Regions from separate parts of the Methylobacterium indicum genome, predicted to be linked through region 2. Evidence: predicted binding sites of a transcription regulator. Region 2 holds the regulator's gene; the other holds the start of a gene.
The links. The regulator PhoB, encoded in region 2, activates phosphate uptake and scavenging genes when phosphate is short. The targets are predictions, from matches to a motif close to TGTCATNNANCTGTCAT.
Positions count from the first base shown of each region.

Region 1: a site for PhoB is predicted at 2,927-2,943, ahead of miv_RS16040 (UDP-2,3-diacylglucosamine diphosphatase). Genes of this name have one in related genera too.

Region 1 covers NZ_AP024145.1:3,419,783-3,424,973, reverse strand. Annotated here, with positions in the region: gene miv_RS16055 (glycoside hydrolase family 25 protein) at 1-243, opposite strand, end outside; gene miv_RS16050 (DUF488 domain-containing protein) at 446-889, shown strand; gene miv_RS16045 (glycosyltransferase family 4 protein) at 905-2,002, opposite strand; gene miv_RS16040 (UDP-2,3-diacylglucosamine diphosphatase) at 1,999-2,901, opposite strand; gene miv_RS16035 (DMT family transporter) at 3,150-4,133, shown strand; gene thiE (thiamine phosphate synthase) at 4,299-5,012, shown strand; gene thiD (bifunctional hydroxymethylpyrimidine kinase/phosphomethylpyrimidine kinase) at 5,071-5,191, shown strand, end outside.
Region 2 covers NZ_AP024145.1:220,456-225,646, forward strand. Annotated here, with positions in the region: gene lpdA (dihydrolipoyl dehydrogenase) at 1-82, shown strand, start outside; gene miv_RS01100 (hypothetical protein) at 226-498, opposite strand; gene miv_RS01105 (hypothetical protein) at 1,035-2,075, shown strand; gene phoB (phosphate regulon transcriptional regulator PhoB) at 2,161-2,862, opposite strand; gene phoU (phosphate signaling complex protein PhoU) at 2,931-3,668, opposite strand; gene pstB (phosphate ABC transporter ATP-binding protein PstB) at 3,749-4,561, opposite strand; gene pstA (phosphate ABC transporter permease PstA) at 4,680-5,191, opposite strand, start outside.

The sequences.
Region 1 (5,191 bases), 3.2 Mb from region 2:
CACCGAGGTCCAGTCGATCGGCCCCTGCCACTTCGAGACATCGATGCCCTGGATCGGGTGCAGCTTCGCCTTGGCGACGCCCGGATGGGGCTTCGCGTCGCCCTTGGTGGGATAGAAATCCGCACCGCCGCCGGCGCAGGCCGCCAGCGTCGCGAGGCTCGCGGCCGCCAGCGCGCGCCGGCCCCACAGGACGCTGCGCGACAGGACGGAGGACCACGGGGCGGAGGGGATCGTCGACTCCATCGGCATCGGGGCGCGGCCTGACTTGACGCGGAACACTATGGCTATTCGATGCGGTGGGGCCGGTTAATGGAAGCTTGACGGAATTGGGACGGAATTTCGAAACCCGTGGCACCAAAGCCACGTAGGCCTAGCTCGCAGCTCGTCGTGGGGATCACCGTCGGGCATAAGCCTCGCTCGGAATTGACGTTTGTCGAGGCGCCGCGTGGACAAGGTTCTGTTTACCATCGGGTACGAAGGCGCCGATACCGAGCGTTTCGCCGCGGCCCTGCGCGACGCGGGCGTCGCGACCCTGGCCGACGTGCGCGCGGTGGCGGCCTCGCGCAAGCGCGGCTTCTCGAAGAGCGCGCTCGCGGCCGGGCTCTCCGAAGCCGGCATCGGCTACCGGCATCTGCGCGGCCTCGGCACGCCGAAGGCCGGCCGCGAGGCGGCCCGGGCCGACGATGCCGCGCTGATGCGCCGGATCTACTGCGAGGAGGTGCTGGAGACCGGGGCGGGGCAGACCGCCCTCGACGAACTGGCGGCTTTGGCCGAGGCCGGGCCGACCTGCCTGCTCTGCTTCGAGCGCGACCCCGCGCGCTGCCATCGGCGGATCCTGAGCGATCGGCTGGCGGGGAGGGGGTTCGCGGTCGTCGATCTGTTCGCGTGAGTCGGCGGGAGCCGGTCAGCCCTCGCCCACCCGCCGCAGCGGCGCCTCGCGGGGAAGCGGCAGCCCGATGCGCCGGCGCCGCTGGATCGTCGCGCCCTCGGCATGGGCGGCCTCGATGTTGCCGTAGAACTGGTCGGCGCTCGCCGCCCAGGTGTAGCGCAGGGCTTCCGCCCGGCAGGCCTCGCGGGGGATCGCCAGAGCCGCCCGGGCCGCCGCGCCGAGATCGTGGTCCAGGACCCCGACGCTCGTGCCGCCGATCACGTCGAGGGGGCCGGTGACCGGATAGGCGGCGACGGGCAGGCCGCTCGCCAGCGCCTCCAGCAGCACGATGCCGAAAGTGTCGGTCAGGCTCGGGAAGACGAAGACGTCGCTCGCCGCATAGACCTGGGCCAGGGCCTCGCCGGTGAGCGTGCCGAGGAAGCGGGCCTCGGGAGCGAGGCCGGCGAGCCGCGCCCGGTCGGGCCCGTCGCCGACGACGAGCTTGGTGCCGGGCAGATCGAGGCGCAGGAACGCCTCGACGTTCTTCTCGACCGCGAGGCGCCCGACGAACAGGAAGAACGGGCGGGGGAGACCGGCGAGCGCGTCCGGGACCGCCGCGCCGTCGCGGGGGCGAAACAGGTCGGTGTCGACGCCGCGGGTCCAGCGCATCAGGCGGCTGAAGCCGCGCCCCGCGAGATCGCGCTCGAGCGAGGGCGTGCTCACCATCGTGCCGCTCGACGCGCCGTGGAAGCGGCGCAGCCAAGCGTAGCTCCAGCGTTCCGGCACCGGCAGGCGGGCGGCGAGGTATTCGGGGAAGCGGGTGTGGTAGCTCGTGGTGAAGGGCCGCCCCTGGGCCAGGCAGACCCGGCGGGTCGCGAGCCCGATCGGCCCCTCGGTGGCGATGTGGACGTGAGTCGGGGCGAGGGCCGGGAAGCGGGCGGCGACGCCCCGGGCGGTGACGAGCGAGAGCCGGATCTCGGAGTAGCCCGGCAGCGGCACGCTGGCGAAGTCGAGGGGCGTCAGCATCACCGGGTCGTGGCCGCGGCGGCGGCCGGCCGCGACCATGTGTTCGAGGGAACGGACGACGCCGTTGACCTGGGGGTGCCAGGCGTCGGTCGCGACGAGGAGCCTCACGCGACGGCCCGGGTGCCGATGGACGGGTGCTCCGGCAGGGTGCGGGCGGCAGGTGCCAGGTCCTCGACCGGGACGACCGGGCGGCTGCGGGAGGTCAGCGGCACCGGCGCCTCGGCGCTGGCCCGCTTCCACTCGGCGAAGCGGATCACCTCCATGGTGCCGTCGTAATGCTCGACGACCGCCGTGCAGGATTCCACCCAGTCGCCGGTATTGAGGTAGTGCATGTCGCCGACCATGCGGCTCGCCGCGTGGTGGATGTGGCCGCAGATCACCCCGTTCGCGTCGGCCCGGCGGGCCTCGGCGATCAAGAACTCCTCGAACCGGCCGATGAAGTTGACGGCGTTCTTCACCTTCAGCTTGGCCCAGGCCGAGAGCGACCAATAGGTCAGGCCGAGGCGCCGGCGCACCCAGTTGAGGTGGGTGTTGACGAAGAGCGCGGCCGTGTAGGCGCCGTCGCCCAGCAGGGCCAGCCAGCGGGCGTGGCGCACCACGAGGTCGAACTGGTCGCCGTGGATCACGAGGTAGCGCTTGCCGTCCGCCGCCTCGTGCAACACCTGATCCTGGATCTCGATGCCGCCGAAATGCATGTCGAGGAAGTCGCGCAGGAACTCGTCGTGGTTGCCCGGCACGTAGACGAGCCGGGACCCTTTCCGCACCTTCCGCAACAGCTTCTGCACCACGTCGTTGTGCGATTGCGGCCAGTACCAGCCGGAGCGCAGCTTCCACCCATCGACGATGTCGCCGACGAGGTAGATCTCGTCGGCATCCACTTCCCGCAGGAAGTCGAGCAGAAGCTCGGCCTGACATCCCTTCGTTCCGAGGTGGAGGTCAGAGAGGAACAGGGTTCGCACGCGAAGCGCGTCGGCGTCCTCGGCCACGTGCACTCTCCTTGGCGGCATCTCGCGCCAGCCAAACCCCATTCGCGTATCACTTTGATGACGCGCGGGCGGATCGCCGATCCTTGGCCGGGGAGGCAGGCGCAGATTCGTTTGCGGAGATTTAAGGACGACCATGCGGATCGCGCAGATCAGCCGCTCGGGGAGGCCTCTACCTCGGCCGTGCCGATTCGTGGTTCTGACAGGACGCCCCGCCGCGGCTCTCGCGGCCGCGCCTCTTCCCCCCGCGACCTCAGAAAAGCGCCCCGCCCATGGCAGCCCCCCTCGTCGTCCCCGGCCAGTCGGTCACCGGAGCTGGCGCGTCGGCACGCGGGGCCGCCCGGCCCTATCTCGGCATCGGGCTGAAGGTCCTCTCGGCGCTCGCCTTCACGCTGATGTCGGCCGGCGTGAAGACCCTGGCGGACCGGTTCCCGACCGGCGAGATCGTGTTCTTCCGCTCCTTCATCGCCATCGCGCCGCTGCTGGTCTGGCTGCGCTGGCAGGGCGGCGTGATCGAGGCGGTGCGCACGCAGAACCTCAAGGGGCACATGCTGCGCAGCATCATCGGCGCCTGCGGCATGTTCGCGGGCTTCGCCGGCCTGTCCTTCCTGCCGCTCTCCGACGCGGTGGCGATCGGCTACGCCTCGCCGCTCCTCGTCGTGGTGCTCGCGGCCATCGTGCTGCGCGAGCGGGTCCAGGCCTATCGCTGGGCCGGCGTCAGCGTCGGTTTCCTCGGCGTCCTGATCACGCTCGCGCCGCATCTCGAATTCGGCGGCGCGGGCGGCGGCGGCACGACGGGCGCGCTGTTCGCCATCCTGGCGGCGGCCTGCTCGGCGGCGGCCACGATCCAGGTGCGCAAGCTCACCGGCACCGAGCGCACGGGCGCCATCGTCCTCTACTTCTTCCTGTTCACCTCGCTGCTGGGTCTCTCCACCCTCGTCCTCGGCTGGAAGATGCCGGGCTGGACCGATCTCGCGCTGTTCGTCGTCGTCGGCGTGCTCGGCGGCATCGGCCAGATCCTGCTCACCGAGAGCTACCGGCACGGCGACGCCTCGCTGGTCGCGCCCTTCGAGTACACGACCATGCTGTGGTCGGTGCTGATCGGCTGGTTCGTGTTCGGCCAACTCCCCACCGCCTCGATCGCGCTCGGCGGCGGCATCGTGGCGGCGGCCGGCGTGTTCGTGGTCTGGCGCGAGCGGCGCCTGGTGGTCGAGCGGGCGCGCGAGGCCGCGGCGGGCGGGGCCCGGGCGGGGTAGAATCCCCCTCGACGGCGCGGGCGACGGCTTCGCGCATCTTTGGCGCCCGTTGACGCCCGCGCTCGGGCGCCCTTACTCCGGGGGACGATCGTCAGGCCCCCGGGCCCAGCAGGGAATGCCCGTCATGTCCGCACGCCGCCTCACGCCCCGCGCGGGAGCCCGCCCGTGAGCGCCGGCCCGGCGACACGTCCGGCCGGCATCGTGCCGGTGGACCTGCGGCTCTACGGCCTCCTCGATGTCGGGGTGTGCGGCGGCGATGCCGAGCACCTCGCCCGGATGGCGGCCGAGGCGGCCGCCGGGGGCTGCACGCTGCTGCAATACCGCGAAAAGACCATCGCCAATGCCCGCGAGACGGTGGAGCGGCTGCGCCGGATCCATGCGGCGCTCGAGGGCACCGGCGTGCCGCTCCTCGTCAACGACCGGGTCGACCTGGCGCTCGCCGCGGGTGCCGAGGGCGTGCATCTCGGCCAGGAGGACATGCATCCGGCCGACGCCAAGCGGCTCCTGCCGCGCGGCGCGATCGTCGGGCTCACCGTCAAGAACGCCGCCCAGGCGGACGAGCTCTACCGGCTGCCGGTCGACTATGCCTGCATCGGCGGCGTCTTCGCCACCACCAGCAAGACCAACCCGGATCCTCCGGTCGGGCTCGACGGGCTCAACCGCATCGTCTTCCGGGCACGCCTCGCCCGCGGCGGCAACCTGCCGGTGGGCGCCATCGCGGGAATCGACCGCGGCAACGCCGCCGCGACGATCGGGGCGGGGGCGGACGGGATCGCGCTGATCTCGGCCCTGTTCGGCACCGGCCAGGACGTCGAGGCGCGGGCCCGCGACCTGCGCGGCGTCATCGATGCGGCGCTGGCCGCGAGGGGCTCCGCATGATCGAGACCTGCATGATCGAGACCTGCACGATCGAGACCTGCACGGTCGGAGACCGGACATGATCTCCGTCACGATCGCGGGCTCGGATTCCGGCGGCGGCGCCGGCATCCAGGCCGATCTCAAGACCTTTTCCGCCCTCGGCGTCTACGGCGCCAGCGTGATCACGGCGCTCACCGCCC
Region 2 (5,191 bases):
CACGATCCACGCCCACCCGACCCTCGGCGAGGCCTTTCACGAGGCGAACTTGCGGGCGCTCGGCGAGGCGCTGCACATCTGAAAGGCGGTCCCGCCGGACGGAGACGTCCGGCGGGACCCCGCGACGCCCATCGCGAGGGCGCGGGCGTCAGACAGGCTCCGTCGGTTCGCGAGCCGGGTGACCGGCTTCCTGAACGATCGCGGCTTGCCGTCCTCGACGGATCGTCAGCGGCGGTTCGGCTTCACGTCGGCACGCTTCATGGCGATGTCGTCCGTGCACCGAAGAAAAGCATTGTAAGTCTTACTCGATACTCTGCGCTTGATCCAGCTGTTTCGGCCGTTGTGACGCGTCTGGATCCCGACCGATTCCGCACATGTCTCACGCTCGGCACTCGACTGCGCCGATGCCGGCCGCACGGCAAGACCGAGCATCGAAGCGACGATCTCTCCGGCCAGCAGGAAAGCCGAGATCATCACGATGTTTCTGATCTTTTCCATGGAAATCATTCCCTCCCGACACTAAAATCCTAACGTCATGTCTGCCGATCAACAACTATAAATGCGTGACATGCAGAGCGCTGGCGCCACTGACCCAAGGATGGGGTCGTCCGAGGGACGGCGCAGGTCGACCACACCGACGCCTTCGCGCCGGGGCGGCGCGAGCGGGGATGTCGAGATCGGCGTCAGGCTTGGGCCCGGCGCTCGGGGCGGGGGCGCGGATCCGTCGCCACGATGCATCCACCTCTGGGCGAAGCCTGATACGGGGCGAACGTCCGGGCGCCCGAAGAAGCGGTGCTAGATCTGAGACCGTCCCCCGGTGCTACCGACCGTGCGGAGATCCCCCATGCGCGGACCGATCGCATCGGGGGTGAACGGCACAGCGCCAGTCCGGGCCCGATGCACCGGACGCCCCGCTTAATCCCGCACGGCCCAAAGGTCTGACAGGCGTTGCATTTTTATGGCAGCCATGTCGGCCGGCATCGTCTCTAACCGGACGCATCGGAGCACTGCACATCTGGGGCCCTCGCGCGACCATGACGGGAATCATCGAGCCGATCCGATGCCTGTCGGCCGCGGCGGGCGTCCTGATGCTCGTCCTCTCCACTCCGGCGCCCGCGCGGGCTGCGCCGAGCGGCAAGTTCGGAACGGAGGGCAAGCCCGGGACGGAAGACCGATCCGGATCGGACCGGGACGGCGCGCGCGAGGCCGGCAAGGACGAGGGCCGGCAGGCAGGGACGTCCGGCAAGACGGGCGACGGCAAGGACGTCGATACCGAGCACCTGTTCGGCTTCACGGAGGGCGCCGATGCCGGCGAGAAGGGCGAGCAGGAAGCGGTGGTCGACACCGTCTCGCGCATCGGCAAGCGCCGGGACGGCCCCGGCCGGGCGGCCTACCGGGTGCTCGACACGCGGCTCGCCTATCAGTTCAACCCCATCGACAGGCTGAGCCTCGAACTCAGCGCGTTCGGCACGTTGCGGCGGCAGCGCAACGTCGCGGATCTGGACGACAAGTCCTACGGCACTTTCGACGGTGCCTCCCTGGAGGTGAAGTACCAGTTCCTGAAGGGCTCGGCGGAGCAGCCGCTCGGTCTCGCCCTGGAGGTGCGCCCGCGCTTCACCCGCGTCCTGCCGGTCGAAGGGCGCGGCGCCGACATCGTCGACGTCGAGAGCCTGCTCCAGCTGGACGTCCAGGTGGTGCCCGACACGCTCTGGTACGGCAGCAACATCAGCATCGAGCCCGCGGCAGGGCGCGAGCGGGGCGGCCGCGGCTATCGCTCCTCGACCTTCCTGTGGTCGAACGCCCTCGTGGGGCGTGTGGGGAAAAATACCTATCTCGGTCCGGAGGTCCGCTACCTGCGCGGCTACGAGGGGACCTTCCTGAACCGGCTGGAGAGCGAGGCGCTCACGGTCGGTCCCGCCCTGCACCACCGGTTCACCGAGAAGGTCTGGCTCACCGTGGCCTATGCGGGCCAGGTCTGGGGCCGCGATACCGATCCGGCCCTCGCCGGCCGCGCCCTCGGGCTGAACCAGTTCGAGCGGCACAACCTGCGGGTCAAGTTCGGCATGGAGTTCTGAGACGACGGCGTTCATCGTCATCGGCCCGATCCCGGGCCGGGACCGCCGCCATGCCTCGCCCGGGAGCCGCACCCGGAGACCGGTCTCACGGCTCGGGCGCGAACATCTCGTCGAAGGAGTAGCCGGAGCCGCGCACGGTGCGGATCGGATCGGCGTCGCGGCCGCGGTTGATCGCCTTGCGCAGGCGGCCGATATGCACGTCGACGGTGCGCTCGTCGATGTAGACGTCGTGGCCCCAGACGCCGTCGAGGAGTTGCTCGCGGGAGAAGACCCGGCCCGGGCTCTGCATCAGGAATTCGAGCAGCTTGAACTCGGTCGGGCCGAGATGCAGCTCGCGGCCGTCGCGGCGCACGCGGTGGCTGACCCGGTCGAGCTCGATGTCGCCGGCGATCAGGAGATCGGCGACGTGGGCGGGCTTCGACCGCCGCAGGAGCGCGCGCACCCGGGCCAGGAGTTCCGGCACCGAGAACGGCTTGACGATGTAGTCGTCGGCGCCGGTGGCGAGGCCCCGCACCCGGTCGCCCTCCTCGCCACGGGCCGTCAGCATGATCACCGGCAGCCGTTCGGTCTCGCGGCGCGCGCGGATGCGCCGGCACAGTTCGATGCCCGACAGCCCGGGCATCATCCAGTCGAGGAGGACGAGGTCGGGGATCTGCTCGCGCAGGCGGATATCCGCCTCGTCGCCACGGGCGACGGCGTCGACCTCGAAGCCCTCGGCCTCGAGGTTGTAGCGAAGGAGGAGGGTCAGGGCCTCCTCGTCCTCGACGATCAGGATGCGGGTACTCATCGGGGGCACTTCAGGGACGCCGCCGCCCGAGACGGCCACCCGGCATCGCGGCCGGGCGGGCCGACCGGTCAGGCTTTGGTCGGGGACTGGGGCGAGGATTGAGGATCGACGGTGGCGAAGCTCGACCCGTCGTTCTTCGGCCGGTCGGTGGTCAGGGTCTCGCCGGTGGCGAGATAGTGGATGGTCTCGGCGATGTTGGTGGTGTGGTCGCCGATGCGCTCGACGTTCTTGGCGCAGAACAGGAGGTGCGTGCAGAACGTGATGTTGCGCGGATCCTCCATCATGTAGGTCAGGAGCTCGCGGAACAGCGAAGTGTAGAGCGCGTCGATGCCGCCGTCCCGGGCCCAGACGTCGAGGGCCGCCACGGTGTCCTGGGTGGCGTAGGCGTCGAGCACGTCCTTGAGCTGGCCCTGGACCAGCTCGTTCATGTGCTCCACCCCGACGACGATCTTCTGGAGCTGGACCTGGTCGGCGATCGCGACGACGCGCTTGGCGACGTTCTTGGCCAGATCCCCGATGCGCTCGAGGTCGCCCGAGACGCGGATCGCCGAGATCGTCTCGCGCAGGTCGATCGCCATCGGCTGGCGCTTGGCGATCAGGAGGATCGCCTTCTCCTCGATCTCGCGCTGCAGCCCGTCGAGGCGCTGGTCGGCGGTGATCACCGCCTGGGCGAGGGCGGTATCGCGGCGCAGGAGCGCCAGGCCCGAATCGGCCACCATCTTCTCGGCGATGCCGCCCATCTCGGCGATGCTGCGCCGCAGGTTCTGCAATTCCTGGTCGTAGGACGTGACGATGTGGTTCGACATGAGGTGAGACCCCCCGGAATGAGGCGGAGCGTAAGGGCGCGGGCCGGCCCGGCGGAAGGCGGGCCGGCCCCGGGAGCGGCTCAGCCGAACCGGCCGGTGATGTAGTCCTGGGTCTGGCGCTTCGACGGGTTCATGAACAGCCGGTTGGTCGGCCCGAACTCGATCAGCTCGCCGAGATACATGAAGGCGGTGAACTGCGAGATGCGCGCCGCCTGCTGCATGTTGTGGGTGACGATGGCGATGGTGAACTCGCCCCGCAGCTGCTCGATCAATTCCTCGATGCGGCCGGTCGAGATCGGGTCGAGGGCCGAGGTCGGCTCGTCGAACAGGATCACCTCCGGGCGCTGCGCCACCGTGCGGGCGATGCAGAGGCGCTGCTGCTGGCCGCCCGACAGGCCCATGCCGGACTGCTTGAGCTTGTCCTTCACCTCGTCCCACAGGGCGCCCTTGCGCAGGGCTTCCTCGACGCGGACGTCGAGGTCGGCCTTGCCGAGGCGCTCGTAGAGCCGGATGCCGAACGCGATGTTGTCGTAGATCGACATCGGGAACGGGGTCGGCTTCTGAAAGACCATGCCGACCCGGGCGCGCAGCTCGTTGAGGTCGATCGAGGGATCCAGGATGTTGCGGCCGTCGAGCAGGATCTGCCCTTCCGCGCGCTGCTCGGGATACAGGCTGTAGATCCGGTTGAAGGTGCGCAGCAACGTCGACTTGCCGCAGCCCGACGGCCCGATCAGCGCCGTGACCTGGCGGTCGAGGAAGTTGAGGTTGATGTTCTTCAACCCCTTGAAGTCGCCGTAGTAGAAGTTGAGGTCCTTGACGGCGAGGCGGACCGGGGCGGACTCGTCGGCCGTGCTCTGGCCCACGACCGGCGCGGCGGTGGCGGTGGCGCTCATCGGTGTGTCTCCGGGCAGGAGCATTTTTCGACGAAAATCGTCGAAAGAAATGCGGCAAATTCAGATGAGGAGAGCAGCACCCGGTCGCCGAGCGATCGGGTGCTGCCGGAGATGCGGATCAGCGCCCCTTCGGGCCGCTCAGGACGAGGCGGGCCACGATCGACAGGCCCAGGATGGTGATGGTGATGAGGAGCGCGCCGGCCCAGGCCAGCTGGCGCCAGTTCTCGTAGGGCGAGAGCGCGAACTGGTAGATCATGACGGGCAGGTTCGCGACGCCGCCCATCAGGTTCGGGCTGAACCAGGAATTGTTGTTGAGCGCGGTGAAGAGCAGCGGCGCGGTCTCGCCGGCGATGCGGGCGAGCGCCAGCAGCACGCCGGTGACGATGCCCGATTGCGCGGCCCGCCAGGTGACGGAGCGGATCACGATCGAGAGCGGCGCGCCGAGCGCCGCGCCGGCCTCGCGCAGGGTGCCGGGCACGAGCCGCAGCATGTCCTCGGTGGTGCGCACGATCACCGGGGTGGCGATGATGGCGAGCGCCACCGCGCCGGCCCAGCCCGAATACCCGCCCATCGGCCGCACCATCAGGGTGTAGACGAACAGGCCGATCAGGATCGAGGGCGCCGAGAGCA